DNA from 3 places in the Clostridium sediminicola genome. Region 2 is predicted to be linked to each of the others. Evidence: riboswitches for the same ligand, from Rfam matches in the RefSeq annotation. Region 2 holds a riboswitch; each other region holds the start of a gene.
What was found. Region 2 has a riboswitch for S-adenosylmethionine ahead of ACQ3F0_RS16160 (hypothetical protein). Riboswitches for the same ligand answer to the same signal wherever they lie in the genome.

Region 1 (5,700 bases), on a different contig from region 2:
TATTCTTAGTATCTGACCTTGATGATGATTTAGTTAAAAATATTTTCTTAGAGCCTTATAGTTCACTTCAAGGCGCACTAGATAGTGCAACAGAATTATTAGGTGAAGATAGTGATATAATTGTGATGCCATATGGAGGATCTACTCTACCTAAGGTATGTAGTGATACTTTATAGTTGGCAGTAAATAGGTTTTCGTTTTTTCATTCAAATTACCAACTTGATTTTTAAACTCAACATTATTTTAAAACATAAGTTACAATAAAAAACCTGAAGTCGTGATGACTTCAGGTTTTTTGAATTCTGTTATAAAAGTGGGTTTATAAGCTAAAAAAAGATAAAACTTATATTAAGGTTATTCCACAAAAAGTAATTTAGTTGAACTTCGACAACAATATATAGCGTCAGAACGTATCAATCTGTGGTAGATATTATGGTTGATTTTAGTTCAACTTACTTTTTGTGGGTTAACCATATTAAATAATTATTTGTAAAAATATAGGAAATTATTTACAAATAATGGTATAATAAAGAGGAGTACTAACTAAGTTGATGTAAAGTGGGTGGGATGAATGAAAAGCACAAGCAATGATATAAAAAAAATTTACATAAAAATGTTAATAGTCATTTTAATATGCTCTATTTTTGTTACAATATTTTGGATATTAGAAGAACAAAAAAATTATTCCAATGAAAAGAGGAATTTGAAGAGTGAATATGAAGAATCATCAGATAATGAAGCAAAATATATAGTAAATAGTGTAGTAGATTATCTGAAATTCACAATAAGTGAAGGAGAAAATGATTTAAAGTTTACGCTTAAAGATAGAACAGATAGATTGTATGATATAGCTATGAAAATTTATGATAATAATAAAAATTTGTCTCGTAAAGAATTGAAAAAAATAATTAATGATGCAGTTGAAAATATAAAATATGATGAAGGCTACAATACTTATTTTATTAGAGATATAGATGGAAAAGTGATAGTAGAAAATAATGACAATGAAATAGACAAGCATTTAGTTAGTACAAAGGATGAGAATGGGGATATAATACAGAATAGCAGTATAAGTTTATCTGAAAGTAATGAAGAGGGATATATATATGAGTTATGGGAAAATGATAAAAATGAAATTGATAAAAAAATAATTTATATGACAAAATTTGAACCTTTAGATTACTATATAGGTAGTGAAGAGTTTTTGAATGATTATATTTCTAAAGATACTGCTAAAATATTTCAATGGATTAATTCGATAAAATTTGGTTATAAAAACCTTAGTAATATTTTTATATTTGATTATAAAGGAAATGTGCTCACAAATAGTTCCAATAAAAATATTTTAGATAAAAATATCTGGAATTTACAAGATAGTAGAGGCATCAAAATTACTCAAAAAGAGTTGCAAGTTGCTAAAAAAAATTTAACAGGTAGTTTTGTGAATTATTATAAAACAAACCCAGATACAAATATTGAAGAAAATAAAGGTGCTTATGTAATTAGTATTCCTCAATTAAAATGGGTTGTAGGAGCTGAAATAACATATCCTACAATAGAGGCATTTAATAATGATTCACGAGAAAAGAAGCTGAATCAAAATATAAGTTATATAATTTTCATAAATATTATAGTATTTATGATTTTGATTTATACAACTACGCGGTTTAAAGGGAAGATAGAAAATCATATTAGTTTAAAAATAGGAGAAATGTTAGTTGATTATGAAAGTAATACAGAAAAATTCAATAATGAACTTTTATTTGAAGTAAAGAAATGTAATAGAAAAATTAAAAGCTTGAGTGAAAAAGATAAGGTTACAGGAGCGTTTAGCCATGAATATATACATGAAATATTAAAGAAAGAAGTTGAATATTCAAGGGTAAATTATGAAGAGTTAAGTGTAGGATTGATTGATATTGACCACTTTAAAAGTATTAATAAAACTTATGGTTATGATTTAGGAAATAGTGTATTAAATAAGGTATATGACTTAATAAAAGAAAATTTAATAAGTCCATTTGCTATTGGGAGATATGATAGTAATTGTTTCTTAGTGATAATGCCAAAAACAAATAGACAAGAAGCCAGTGAATATGCAGAAAAAATAAGAAAAGTAATAAGGGAATACCAATTTGAAGATGTAGAATTATCAATAACTATTAGTGTAGCTATAATGGAATCTACTGGAGATATGCCTGATCAAATTATCAATAAATGTTATGAATTTATGGAAGAAGCTAAAGATAACGGCGGGGATAGAATTGAAATGCTATATGGAGATTAGAAAATGCGAATATTTTTCGCATTTTCTAATAAGGTGCAAAATTTTGTTTAGACCACCAAGCTTCTCTTAATTCTTCATATCTTTCGCTAAAATGCTCTAAATGTGCTTTTTCCCAATTAGCTAATATAAGGTATAACTCTTTTGCTTTTTCTACAGATGAATTTTTAGCAGCATTCTCATAAAAATCAATAGATGTTCTTTCCATTTGAATAGCAATCCCAAATACTGAAACAGCAAGGGCTGCATCTCTTCTATCAAGGTTTGACCAATCATAGACATTAGCGGATTCTGGGCTTTCTATAAAAGCTAAATCAAATTTATGGCTTTTATCTGAATCAATATTATTAAAAAGTTTCTTCAACCATTCAATATGAGTCAATTCTTCGTCTGCTAACTCTATAAATGCATTTTTTGTATCTAAACTGTCAGCTTTTTCAGAAGCTAATTTATAAAATTCATAACCTTCAATTTCATGGATAATTGCTTTTTTTATAACCTTTAATTCATCATTTTTCACATAAAGCCCCTCTTTGAAGTAAATTTTAAAGAATGTAATATTATTTTTTCCTAAACAGCTAGGATGATACTATAAAAATAAATATTTTGATGAGTAAAAATAATTTTTGCAATTTTGCAAAAAAAAACTTGAAATTTTTGAAAAATAGATGTAAAATAGTTTTTAAATAAAAAACTATATTCTTATCAAGAGTGGTGGAGGGATGAGCCCAATGAAACCCGGCAACAGCCAATTGTTATATTAAGAGATTCTATTGAGGGACTTGATTTATGCACTAACGAGTTCTGACTGGGTATAAATCAATAGTTGAATTGAAAGATATAAAATTGGAATTGTGCTAATTCTTACAGGAATAATCCTGAGAGATGAGAAGAGGTAAAGAGAGATACAATAATACTGTATAATCTACCACTTCTTATCAGAGAAGTGGTTTTTTTATTATAAAGTGTATGGTGTGTATAAATAAAGATATACTACTATGTAGATATAGATATAGATATATTTAGTGCACAATGCACAGTTAGCAGTTAATGAGAGTTTATTAAATTAAAAGCTTTCACGTAAGTGAAAGGTGTGCATAACTGAGTACTGTAAACTGTTAACTAATAAAAAAGGGGGCTTTATTATGCAAAAGGAATTTAGAAAAGGGACTATTTGTATACAAGGGAATTATGATCCGAAATCTGGTGAGCCAAGAGTTTTACCAATTTATCAAAGTACAACTTATAAATATTCTGATCCTGATGAGGTAGCTGATTTATTTGACTTAAAAAGAGAGGGACATATGTATTCAAGAATCAGTAATCCTACTGTGGGGGCATTAGAGGAGAAAGTTAATTTACTAGAAGGTGGAGTAGGAGCACTTGCAGTATCATCGGGGCAATCTGCATCATTAGTTACTTTCCTTAATATATGTCAAGCAGGACAACATATTGTTGCTGCATCGACAATTTATGGTGGAACTACGAATTTATTAGCATCTACCCTTAAGAAATTAGGAATAGAAGTTACATTTGTCAATCCAGATGCTAGCTATGATGAAATAGCTAGCAAAGTTAAAGATAATACAAGAGCCATATTTGGAGAAACAATAGGAAATCCTGGACTTAATGTTTTAGATTTTGATAAATTTGCTAAGGTAGCAGAAACAATGAAGGTACCATTTATAGTTGATAACACATTAGCCACTCCTTATTTATGTAATCCATTGAAACATGGGGCAAATATAGTTGTGCATTCAGCAACAAAATATATTGATGGGCATGCTACAAGTTTAGGTGGAATTATTGTTGATGGTGGAAACTTTGACTGGGATAATGGGAAATATCCAGAATTAACTCAGCCAGACCCTAGTTATCATGGGGTGAAATATGCAGAGACATTTGGGGCAGCTGCATTTATTACAAAAGCAAGGGTACAGCTTTTGAGAGATTTAGGATGCTGTTTGAGTCCGTTTAATGCATTTATTATGCATAATGGATTGGAAACTCTTCATCTTAGAATGGAAAGACATAGTGAAAATGCTTTGAAACTTGCTTCTTTCTTAGAAAATCATCCAAAAGTAAATTGGGCTAGTTATCCAAAACTAAAAAGTCATAAAAGTAATGAATTAGCGGAGAAGTATCTACCACTTGGGGCAAGTGGAATAATGACTTTTGGTATAAAAGGTGGCATAGAGGCTGCTAAGGAATTCACTCGAAATCTAAAAGTAGCAGCACTTGTTATACATTTAGGAGATGCTAGAACATCAGTACTTCATCCAGCGAGTACAACGCATAGACAATTAACAGAAGAGCAACAAATAGCAGCAGGTGTATTACCAGATTTAATAAGGGTATCTGTAGGTATTGAAGATATAGATGATTTAATTGAAGATTTCGATCAAGCACTTAGAAATAGCTAAATACAACGGATAATAAGTAATTAGCTATTAAGGAAAGGGATTGTTTATATGTCAATTGTTGTACCAAAACACTTACCTGCAATAGATACACTAAAAAAAGAAAATATATTTGTTATGACAAAGGAAAGAGCAGTTCATCAAGATATAAGACCTCTTAAAATCTTGATACTGAATTTAATGCCTACAAAAATTGAAACAGAAACTCAACTAGTTAGGTTAATAGGAAATACTGCATTACAAATAGAAATGGTCTTGCTTAAGACCAGAACTTATAAATCTGTAAATACATCTAATGAACATTTAAGAACATTTTATAAAACCTTTGATGAAGTGAAGGATGAAAAATTCGACGGAATGATCATAACAGGAGCACCTGTTGAAAAAATGGCATTTGAAGATGTAGATTATTGGGAAGAATTAAAAGAAATTATGGAGTTTTCAAAACATAATGTAACATCCACTTTTCACATATGCTGGGGAGCTCAAGCTGGATTATATTATCATTATGGAGTAGATAAACATTTGTTAAAAGATAAAATGTTTGGTGTATTTAGACACAAGATTAATAGTATAAATATTGAATTGGTGAGAGGATTTGATGATATATTTTATGCACCTCATTCTAGACATACTGGAATTTTGAGAGAAGATATTATAAATCATCCAGATTTAGAGCTAATTGCTGAATCAAAAGAAGCTGGAGTATATATAGTAATGTCTAAAGACGGTAAACAAATTTTTGTAACAGGTCATTCTGAGTATGACAAATATACTCTAAAGGGAGAGTATGAAAGAGATTTAAAAAGGGGACACGATATAAAAGTACCATTGAATTATTTTGAAGATGATGATCCAAGCAAAGAACCAATTGTTTCTTGGAAAAGTGGGGCAAATCTTCTATTTAGAAATTGGTTAAATTATTACGTATATCAAATAACACCATATAATATAAATGAAATAAAATGATTTTGACAGGATACCTATTTTTGGGTA
Region 2 (5,700 bases):
AAGTCATTTTTAATAATTGATCATTTAACCACCCGAATATACTAGTAATAAAAACCATGTTACAAAATCCTCCCTACTTTTTACGTCCCCTTATTTTAATTTCTTTGAATATATCTGCTTCCTTTAATCTTTCTAAGTCTTTAGTGATTTTTTCATTATCACCAGATTGTTCGATGATACCCTCAAGAATATCTCTTAACATCTTATTATCACTTAAGTAATAGTTTATATATTGCTCTTCTCTTTGATCTTTCACAAATCCCATATCTCTAAGTTTTGCTAAGTGCTTTGAAATTTTAGGTTGTGACTCTTCAAGTATTCCTTGCATTTGACAAACGCATAACTCTCTATGGTACATTATTATCAAGATTCTTAATCTTGTCTCATCAGACAAAACCTTAAATAAGTTCGTCAACTCATCCATATTACCTCTCCTTCATCATCTTGGTTATTTATCATGTTTATATACCCATATGAGTATATAAACATGATAGTATTTTTATTTTAGTTTGTCAAGAAGAAATAGTAATTTTTCCAGATTTTTTTTAAACCACGCTCATAACAATCAAGAATCAAAAAAAACTGCAAATAAATTAAATTTCCATGCCACCTTCAATAAGTTTACCTAATAAAATCTTTAATTAATATAAAAAAAATACTATAATTAATAGTGATAATATACTATTTAATGATGTTAACAGTTGACTGTTTACAGTTTACAGTAACGGATACCTTTCGATAAATCGAAAGCTTTTAATTGAAATTTTAAGATTTTCTGAAAGAAAATCATCCTTAACTGTAAACTGTGCATTGTGAACTGTGAACTAGATATAAAGGGGTTTATATATGAGAAAAAAAGATATACTTGAGTTAAAAAGACGTTTTAAAAAAGGTCATTGTACCTTCACTAAAACGTGCGGATGCTATGTTAATGGTGAAAAACATGTTATTTTAAAATTTAGAGAATCCTTCCTAAATTTAGATGAGGATGAATACTTTAAATACTTAGAAATTGCTAAAAAAGTTTTATCTGGAACTATTGGAAATAATATTTTAGAACTTAACTTTCCAACTAATGAGGATCTTATAAATGAAAAGCAAATTTCTCTTATGCAGCTTAAAAACAGTAAATTAAAAGATGATGCTATTCTTGATGATTTTTATGAATCGATTATAGATAATTATGATTATACTGGTAATTTTTTAATACTTATTTTTCATGATGCTTATGATGTTATTACTAAAACCAAAGATAATGCAAAACTAGATGAATCTGAAGAAGTATATGAATATGTGTTATGTGCAATATGTCCTGTTTCACTTTCAGATCCTGGTCTTAGATACTATGAAGAAGAAAATAAAATAAAAGCACGTATTAGAGATTGGGTAGTTGGTGCCCCAACTAATGGCTTTGTGTTTCCTGCTTTTATTGATCGTAGTACAGATGTTAACTCTATTATGTATTATACAAAAAATGCAAAAGATACACATACTGAATTAATGGAAAATGCTTTAGGTTGTTATTCAAAGCAAACTGCTACTATACAAAAAGAAACATTCCAATCAATTATTAAAGATTCTTTTAGTGCTGACGAAAAGAAGGCTGATAAAATTTTTATGGAAATACAAGATAACTTAAATAATATGATAGATGAATACAATGATATATATGATGATACAGATCGTGAACCGATAAGCTTAACAAAGAAAGATATACAAAACCTTTTAATAGAAAGTGAAGTTCCCGAAGAAATTACTACTAAGATTGAAAAATCCTATATAGAAAACTTTGGTGATGATCTTCCTTTAGCAGAGAGTTTAATTGACTCAAAGGTACTTAAGGCAAATGTGCAAAGGAAAAAGGAAGAACGCCTACACAAACAAGTAGAAATACTTCAAACTAAACTTGAGCAAGTAGAAAAAGAGACTGCTATAGATAATGAAACTCCCCTGTCTACAGAAGTTAATGATGATAATCCGGTTTTAGAACAAGCTTCTGAAACTGATTTAGAAGAAACTTTAGAAACTAATTTAGAGCAAGTTCAGGATGCAAATGCAGAAGATATTAAGGTTACTTCTAGTTATGACGTTATACTTAAAGTAAAACCCGAAAAAATACCTCAAATAAAATCTCAAATGATTGATGGCCAAAAATGTATAGTTATTCCTATTAATGAGAATGAACAAACTACAGTTAATGGCTTGGATGATTTGATTTAAATTATTGGTTACTTGCAATTTAAAATTTTATGAATTAAAATGTATGAATAACCTTTTAAGGTTGCTTTTATAAAATACTAAACATATATAATTGAAAATAACGGAGGATTAAAAATGGATAACCATGAATGTAATTGCAATTGTAACGGGAATGAACTCAAAACAGAAAGTGGATGTGGTTGTGGATGTGGACACGAGCATGAACAGGAAACAATGCCTATAATAACAATACCATTGGACGATAATACTGAATTAGAGTGTAATGTGGTAGGAGTTTTTTCTTATAAAGATAATGATTATATAGCATTAATACCAGTAGATGAAGAAGAGGTTTTATTATTTACTTATGAAGAATTAGGTAACGAAATGGTGATGAATAATATAGAAGATGATGAAGAGTATGAAAAAATAGAAGAATATTTTTTTCAAATAACTAGTGAATCAAAATAATAATTTAAAAGTTAATTCTTATAAAAGAAGTGATATATTTTCAAATATATCACTTCTTTTATTGTGCATTTGAATTTAGTGGCCGTAATTGTGGTTACTACTAAAATCCCGGACCTAATTAGCTATTTATCATCCCATTAACCCTTTTATAATAATTTGAAGTTTCATCAAAATCATTAATTTTTAATTTAATCAACTCAAGAAGAGTCATATCAAAAGTAAGTATACTCTTTTGTCTAAAGGTCTCAATTTCTTCAAAAAGATTTTCTATAACCTTCTTTTTATTACAATAAATCAATGCAGTCTTTTGGTTTAACTTATACGTTATAACTTTTTCATCTTTAAATAATTTTTTGTTGATAATTGAAATTACGTATTTTACATACTCCTCAGTATTTGAATTTGTTCTTATAATAGAATCTGTAAAAGAATTACCTCCTATAACCCTTCTTGTTTCTGTATTAACATTATTCATTATTATCTGCTCCTTTTAATTTTTCTAATATATACAAAAAAACTTCCTATAGAAAATACTATAAGGAAGTTTTTTATTATTCTCGCTTATAGTCCCATATCCACAATGGCTATGGTGGGCATTAGCACCAACACTATTTCTAGTAGGTTGCTGTAAGTTCATAGAGCCTTAACTCTCCCTTACTCTTTATAAGTTTAACTATAAACATACCACTTCAACTATAAATCTAAGCAAATCTAAAACCTGCTATAACTTATGATTTTAGACTTGAATAGATTAAGTTCCCGTAAAGTATGTCATTATTCAATTGTAATTAAAAATATAAAAACCTTCTTATCCATAGGATAAGAAGGTTAATTAAACTTTTTTGTTTAAAATCTTTTTATCCTTTTTGGGTGGACCACCTTGCCCATAGACAGGTTGGTATAGGGTTACAGAGCCAATTCTCTACCCTAACTCAATATAAATAAATTTCTAAATATTTAATTATTAACATTATACATCTAAAAATCTTATTTGTAAATATACAGATTTTAAAAAATTAATATGGCAAACGATTCAATATTTGTTCTATCAAATACAAAGTACCTTTTATGCCAAAATGAGTTTTAGCGATGACATCTATATTTCCCATACTCGGAATATCAATCTCAATGGACTTAAATGTTTTATGCTCTCTACAACATTGACTAATGGTATTACCATTTGATAATAGTATTTGTCCCGGGCAATCTAGGACATCTTGTTTAAGAGCATATGATAAATGGTGATTGTTTAATAAACTCTCAAGAATATTTCTATATTCATTCATCAAACCATCTTGTACAGAAATTGATTCTGGTACCATACCTAAATAATAGAGTAAAAAGTTTGTATATGCTAAACTTGATGATGGCGCAGCATGAATTGAATATGTTACTCCTCTAGGTAATCCTGTTAGTGAATGAAGTCTTGATATATGAATATATGCTTCTCCACGTGCTCTTTCTAAATCATATTATAAGAGTGTTCCCTTAGAGAAAAAATTCCTACATCTTTTAAAGTTTGATATACAATTTCCTTATCCTCTTTATTTTTAAGTTGAAATCTATCTTGACAAGGAATTCTTCCCATCATTGCAATTTCTTCTACTGTAAAATCAAATGGAATGTTGCTTGACTCGGTCATTACACCAATCATCTTTGAAGCGTCTTTAATAGATACATCACTTAACAAATCATTACCCAGATATATTCTACTAACACTAGGCTTGATAACCCTATATATTGTCTATAGTAGTGTAGATTTTCCAGAGCCATTGGGACCAATTATCCCACAAATTCATTATTATCTATACTTGCTGAAACATCATTTAAAATCTCTTTTTCATCATATTTAAAATGTATATTTTCTAATTTTATTTTCATCAGTTTTCTCCAAAACCATATGTCTTTTTAGAAATCATATAAATAAAAAATGGGCCTCCAAGTAAAGAGGTAACAATTCCAATCGGCAGTTCCTCAACTCCCATTGCTGTTCCAGCAATATCATCTCACCAAATTAAAAATTCAGCACCAATAATCGCAGAACATAATAAAACCCTTTTATTATCTGATCCGACAATAATTCTAACAACATGCGGAACTACCAGACCTACAAAACCAATAGTTCCAGTAACAGAAACAAGAATACCTGTTATTAAAGACGTGATTACCAAATATTTTTTTCTAACTTCTTTAACATTAACGCCTAAATTTAATGCATTTTCCTCTCCTAGCAATAAAGCATTAAGAATATTACTTTCAAATATAAAATATAGCATACCTATCAATACAACTATGGTTGGCAAAATAAAATTATTCCAAGAGGCAGTTGCAATACTTCCCATAGCCAAAATGACGCAGTACGTATCCCCGCTGAATTTTTCGCCATAAAGATAACAAAGTTTGTACACGCAGCCGCCACCATTTTTATCTTCAACAGGAGTACTACCATAATCTAAGAAAATAATATAATCTGGGTTTGCATCTATTAATACTTCTGCAAAAACACGTCCCCATGCTTTATTAAGTATTTTTTCACAAACGTTAACGCCGCCTACTAACTTTATTACTTCATTAGCCATGATTGTACCAGAAGTGAAAATTAAGTTTTCATCATTAATACTGTCACATACAAATAGTTTAACTTTATCTTCTTGCTTAATATCTTTTTCTTTATCCTTAACAGCAGCAATTTTATCTTGCATTTCTTTCACTAGAGATTCTTCTTTGTCTGTTACATGGAATATAACACCAAGATTTAATATATCATCATAAACTTGGTCGATTTTTTCATAATCATGTAATGTTCCCTCTGAACAGTTATGTTTGTACTTAATACTTTTTCTGGTACATAATCCATTTCAAAGATTCTTGTACCATTTTTAATAGTAACAACTTCTTTTGACTCACTAGCTTCAGTTTGTTGCTCTGAACTAGTTGCTTTTTCATTTGTTCCTCTACATGCTACCAAAGATACCATAAGTATCATAGCAATAAGTGTTGATAATAACTTTTTCATTTTTTTCTCTCCTC
Region 3 (5,700 bases), on a different contig from region 2:
GAACCAGTTAATATTTATGAAGTTCATTTAGGTTCTTGGAAAACACATGATGTTGAGACTAAAGACGAGGATTCAAAAAAACAATTTTATACATATAGAGATATGGCAGAAGAACTTCCAGAGTATGTAGCATCTATGGGGTATACTCATGTGGAACTACTTCCAATTATGGAGCATCCTTTAGATGCTTCTTGGGGGTATCAATCAACAGGATATTTCGCTGTTACATCAAGGTATGGGACACCTAAGGATTTTATGTATTTAGTTGATAAATTTCATGAAAAGGGATTAGGAGTTATTTTAGACTGGGCTCCTGGGCATTTTTGTAAAGATGCTCATGGGTTATATAACTTTGATGGTACACATCTTTATGAACATCCAAACCCTTTAATAGGTGAAAATTATGATTGGGGAACATCAAACTTTGATTTTGAAAAGTTAGAAATACATAGTTATTTAATATCAAATGCTATTTTTTGGTTTAAAGAGTATCATATTGATGGAATAAGAGTAGATGCAGTCGCTAATATGTTATATTTAACTTATGGAATGAAATCTGATTTAAAAATAAAAAATAAATATGGTGGAGATGAGAAGATTGAAGCTGTAGATTTTCTTAAAAAACTTAATGAAGCAATATTTAAGTATGTCAAGAATCCTTTGGTAATAGCGGAAGATTCAAGCACTTGGCCAATGCTTACAGCTCCTACATATATAGGGGGAATGGGGTTTAATTACAAATGGAATATGGGATGGATGAATGATATGTTAAAATATATGCAACTAGATCCCATATATAAAAAATGGCATCATGATAAAATAACATTTTCATTACTCTATGCTTTTTCAGAAAATTTCGTTTTGCCACTATCCCATGATGAAGTAGTTCATGGAAAAAAATCTCTTTTAGATAAGATGCCAGGAGATTATTGGCAGAAATTTGCGAATTTAAGATTATTTTATGGTTATATGATGGGTCATCCAGGAAAAAAATTGTTATTTATGGGTGGAGAGATTGGTCAATTCATAGAATGGAATTTTGACCAACAGCTGGATTGGTTTTTACTTTTATATCCTCCACATAAAAAACTACAACACTATGTTAAAGAGTTAAATATGCTTTATAAGAAAGAAAGTGCTTTTTGGGAAAAAGACCATGGATATGATGGGTTTGAATGGATAGACCATTCAAATTATGAACAAAGTATTATATCTTTTATTAGGAAGGGTAAAACAGATAGTAATTATCTAATATTTATATGTAATTTTACTCCTGTTGTTTACTACGATTATAAGGTTGGGGTTCCAGAAAATATTGAATATGTAGAAATTTTCAATAGTGACGAAGACGATTATAATGGATCAGGGCAAATAAATGAGGGCATTATGAAAGCAAACCAAGAAAAATGGAATAATCAACCATATCATATAAAAACAAAAATTCCACCTTTGGCTATGTTGGTCCTAAAACCTAAACAGAAGAAAGAAAAAGTTAAAAGTTTAATATTAGAAGGAGAAAAGATATGAAGCAGGTTAAGAATATAATATTCTTAATTATAATTACTATTGTGATTAGTTTAAGTGGTTGTAAAGAGAGTACATCAAATAAATCTAATAAAAAAGTTAGTAATGAAGAAAAAATTACAGTTGCAGTTTCTATTGTACCAGAAGAAACATTTGTTAGGGCTGTGGCAGGTGATAATGTAAATATTATCACTATGATTCCTCCTGGATATAGTCCAGCAAATTACCAGCCAACACCTAAACAAATGGCTAAATTAAGTGAAGCTAAAATGTATTTTTCTATTGGAGTATCAACTGAAGAAGTTAATATTTTGCCTAGTATCAGAGACTTTAATAAAGACATATTGATAATTTCACTAGATAACAAAGTTGAGGAGGTTTATCCTCATCTATATTTCCAAAGTGTAGAACATAGTGCTAAAGACCCTCATATATGGCTATCACCTAAAAGAGTTATACTTATGATAGAATGTATAAGAGATGAGTTAATTAAAGTAGATTCCAATAATAAAAATTCTTATATTAAAAATTCTGAAGAATATATAGCTAAAATCAAAAAAATAGACGAAGAAATACGAGAATCATTAAATAATATAAAGAACAACTCATTTATTATTTATCATCCATCTTTTGGATATTTCGCAAAAGATTACGGGTTAAATATGATTGCAATAGAAGATGATGGTAAGGAGTCTACTGTTAGGAAAATACAAGAAGTTATTGATTTTGCAAAAAAAGAGAAGATAAAAGTTGTTTTTTACCAAGAAGAATTTGATAGTAAACAAGCAGAAACTATTGCTGAAGAAATTGGGGGAGTAACAGTTAAAGTAGCTCCTTTAGCAAAAAATTATTTGGGAAATTTAGAAGAAATAAAAAATAAATTTAGAGAAGTGCTCCAATAATAAATTAAATGTTGACATTTTGTTTTATGTTTAATATAATACTCTATGTACTTAAATTGAATATTAATTATCAAGAGAGGTGGAGGGATAGGCCCTGTGAAGCCCGGCAACCAGCATTTTGCAACGGTGCCAAGTCCTACAGCATTTGCTGAGAGATAATGTGATTTGAATCCAACTTCTTTCGGTGAAATGAAAGAAGTTTTTTATTGTTCAAAAATTAAATAATAAAATTATCAAGAGAGGTGGAGGGATAGGCCCTGTGAAGCCCGGCAACCAGCATTTTTGTAATGGTGCCAAGTCCTACAGCATTTGCTGAGAGATAATGTTAAGATATATTGACTTCTTTCGGTATGAAAGAGGTCTTTTGTTTTAATGTAAAAAGTAACATGATAATCAAGGGGGAGAATGGATTGATAGAAATTAAGAATTTATGTAAAACATATATATCCAAAACCAGTACATTGGATGCCGTAAAAAATGTGAGCTTGAAAATTGAAGATGGAGATATATATGGAATTATAGGGCTAAGTGGTGCGGGAAAATCATCACTTGTTAGATGCATTAATATGCTAGAAAAACCTACAAGTGGAGAGATATTAATAAATGAAAAAGATATAACAAAGCTAAATCCAAAGGAGTTAAGAGAAACAAGAAAAAAAATTGGGATGATATTTCAGAATTTTAATCTGTTAATGAATTCCACAGTTTATGAAAACATTGCTTTTCCTTTAAAAATATCTGGGCTAAAAAAAACAGAGATAGATAAAAAAGTAAAAGAACTTTTGGAAGTCGTAGATCTTTTTGATAAAAAAGATGTATATCCTTCCCAATTATCAGGTGGACAAAAACAAAGAGTTGGTATAGCTAGAGCACTAGCAAATGATCCGAAAATAATTTTGTGTGATGAGGCTACTTCGGCACTTGACCCCAATACTACACAATCTATATTGAATCTTCTTAAAAGTATAAACAAAAGATTTAGTATAACAATTATTGTTATTACACACGAGATGAATGTTATTAAAAATATATGTAACAAGGTTGCAGTAATGGAAAATGGACAAATAGTAGAAGCCGGTAGCGTTATAGAAGTATTTTCAAATCCTAAAACTGAAACTTTAAAAAGTTTTCTAGAGGATGATATTCTCTATGTTCCTAAAGAGATTCTAATCAAAAATAAGGAGATTTATGAAAATGTACTAAAAATATCTTTTTTGGGAAATAGATCCGAAGAACCGATTATTTCCAATATGGTAAAAAAACATGATGTTGATGTAAATATATTAGCTGGAAATATTGAAAATATCCAAGATACTAATTTAGGACATCTTGTAGTAAAAATTTCTGGACAAGAAAAAGATGTTCTATCTTCAATAAAGTATTTAAATATGAATAATTTGAAGGTTGAGGTGATTTAATTGTTATACAATATTGTTAATTTATTTAATTTAATATTACCATCACTATTTGACACTATATATATGGTATTTTTCTCTACAGTATTTTCTCTTGTATTAGGATTGCCTTTAGGAGTAATACTTGTGATTACAGAAAAAAATCATATATGGGAACATAAGAAAGTAAATGGATTTTTAGGATACATCATAAATGTAATGAGATCTCTACCTTTTATAATTTTAATAATAACTATATTTCCACTGTCAAGATTGATAGTGGGTACTGCAATTGGTTCTACAGCAGCAATTGTTCCTTTGTCTATAGCAGCAACGCCTTTTGTTGCAAGAATAGTTGAATCCTCCTTAAAAGAAGTGCCATGGGGGATAATAGAAGCATCTTTATCCATGGGAGCAACAAATAAAGAAATAATATTTAAAGTATTAATTCCAGAAGCAATGCCATCCTTAATTTTAGGGTTGACACTTACAATTATAAATTTACTTGGATATTCTGCTATGGCAGGAGCCATTGGAGGAGGTGGTCTAGGAGATTTAGCAATAAGATACGGTTATCAAAGATTTAGAACTGATGTATTGATAGGAACTATAATTATATTGATAATTTTTGTTCAAATCATTCAAAGTACAGGGAATTTTATAGCAAAACGAATAGATAAAAGATAAATAGGGGGTATTTATAATGAAAAAATCAGGATTATTATTAATTATTTTATTAGTTTTTACTTTAGTATTGGGAGGCTGTTCATCTAAAAGTGATAAGGGGCAACAAGCAAGCGGAAGCGAAAAGAAAAAAATAGTTATTGGTGCAACACCTGTGCCACATGTAGAAATCCTTAATGTAGTAAAACCTTTGCTAGAGGAAAAAGGAATAGAATTAGAAATAAAAGAATTCACAGATTACGTAACACCAAATATGGCATTAAATGATAAAGAACTAGATGCAAACTTCTTTCAACATGTGCCATACATGGATGAATTTTCAAAGAGTAATAATGTAGAATTAGTTTCAGTTGCAAAAGTTCATGTAGAACCTTTAGGAGCATATTCGCAAAATATTAAATCAAAAGATGAAATAAAAGATAATGCAATAATAGCAATACCAAATGATGCAACTAACGAGGGGAGAGCATTACTACTTTTACAAAAACAAGGTTTAATAAAATTAAAAGATGAAAATGGACTTACTCAAACACCACTTGATGTTATAGAAAATCCTAAGAATTTGCAGTTTGAAGAGTTAGAGGCTGCTCAATTACCAAGAGTTCTTATAGATGTGGATTTTGCAATAATAAACACAAACTTTGCATTAGAAGCAGACTTAAATCCAACAAAAGACGCAATTTTTATAGAAGATGCTGATTCTCCTTATGCTAATATAGTTACAACAAGACCTGATAATAAAGATAAGGAAGAAATAATAGAATTGATAAATGCTATAAATTCTGAAGAAGTTAAGGATTTTATTACTAAAGAATATAAGGGAGCAATAATTCCAGCGTTTAATTAAATAAAGAAAATTTTATTTGCCTATTGCAATTTATAGATATATCAACTAATATAGTAATGATTAAGCCAAGAAGTCAGTTGAAAAGAAACTATTTCGTGGCGTGATTTAATAGCATTGTAATAGAAAATAAGTTTAATTTAAGTTAAACAAAAGGAGAACTAAAAATGGATAAACATAATTGTAATTGTAACGAACATAATCATGATCATGACTGTAACTGTAATCATGAAAGTGAAGACATGTCAATAATGACTTTAATTTTAGACGATGACAAAGAATTAAAATGTAATGTAGTAGGTATTTTCCCTTGTGATGAGAGAGAATATATAGCATTGCTTCCTATGGAAGA

Region 1: linked by a shared signal. The riboswitch ahead of ACQ3F0_RS22780 (O-acetylhomoserine aminocarboxypropyltransferase/cysteine synthase family protein) and the one ahead of ACQ3F0_RS16160 (hypothetical protein) in region 2 are both predicted to bind S-adenosylmethionine.
Region 3: linked by a shared signal. The riboswitch ahead of ACQ3F0_RS08735 (methionine ABC transporter ATP-binding protein) and the one ahead of ACQ3F0_RS16160 (hypothetical protein) in region 2 are both predicted to bind S-adenosylmethionine.

Annotation. Positions count from the first base shown of each region.
Region 1 is NZ_BAABMF010000021.1:73,548-79,247, forward strand. Features, by position in the region: gene larAH6 (nickel-dependent malate racemase, LarAH6 family) at 1-176, shown strand, start outside; gene ACQ3F0_RS22770 (sensor domain-containing diguanylate cyclase) at 572-2,287, shown strand; gene ACQ3F0_RS22775 (ferritin family protein) at 2,313-2,804, opposite strand; SAM riboswitch class I at 2,984-3,176, shown strand; gene ACQ3F0_RS22780 (O-acetylhomoserine aminocarboxypropyltransferase/cysteine synthase family protein) at 3,430-4,707, shown strand; gene metA (homoserine O-acetyltransferase MetA) at 4,756-5,673, shown strand.
Region 2 is NZ_BAABMF010000010.1:97,205-102,904, reverse strand. Features, by position in the region: gene ACQ3F0_RS16180 (permease) at 1-58, opposite strand, end outside; gene ACQ3F0_RS16175 (ArsR/SmtB family transcription factor) at 74-424, opposite strand; gene ACQ3F0_RS16170 (DUF4317 domain-containing protein) at 847-2,220, shown strand; gene ACQ3F0_RS16165 (DUF1292 domain-containing protein) at 2,335-2,670, shown strand; gene ACQ3F0_RS16160 (hypothetical protein) at 2,789-3,145, opposite strand; SAM riboswitch class I at 3,229-3,340, opposite strand; gene ACQ3F0_RS16155 (hypothetical protein) at 3,687-3,992, opposite strand; gene ACQ3F0_RS16150 (ATP-binding cassette domain-containing protein) at 4,133-4,360, opposite strand; partial or broken gene ACQ3F0_RS16145 (iron chelate uptake ABC transporter family permease subunit) at 4,551-5,414, opposite strand; gene ACQ3F0_RS16140 (hypothetical protein) at 5,426-5,686, opposite strand.
Region 3 is NZ_BAABMF010000003.1:415,618-421,317, reverse strand. Features, by position in the region: gene glgB (1,4-alpha-glucan branching protein GlgB) at 1-1,527, shown strand, start outside; gene ACQ3F0_RS08740 (metal ABC transporter solute-binding protein, Zn/Mn family) at 1,524-2,426, shown strand; SAM riboswitch class I at 2,491-2,588, shown strand; SAM riboswitch class I at 2,654-2,752, shown strand; gene ACQ3F0_RS08735 (methionine ABC transporter ATP-binding protein) at 2,837-3,844, shown strand; gene ACQ3F0_RS08730 (methionine ABC transporter permease) at 3,845-4,507, shown strand; gene ACQ3F0_RS08725 (MetQ/NlpA family ABC transporter substrate-binding protein) at 4,524-5,351, shown strand; gene ACQ3F0_RS08720 (DUF1292 domain-containing protein) at 5,516-5,700, shown strand, end outside.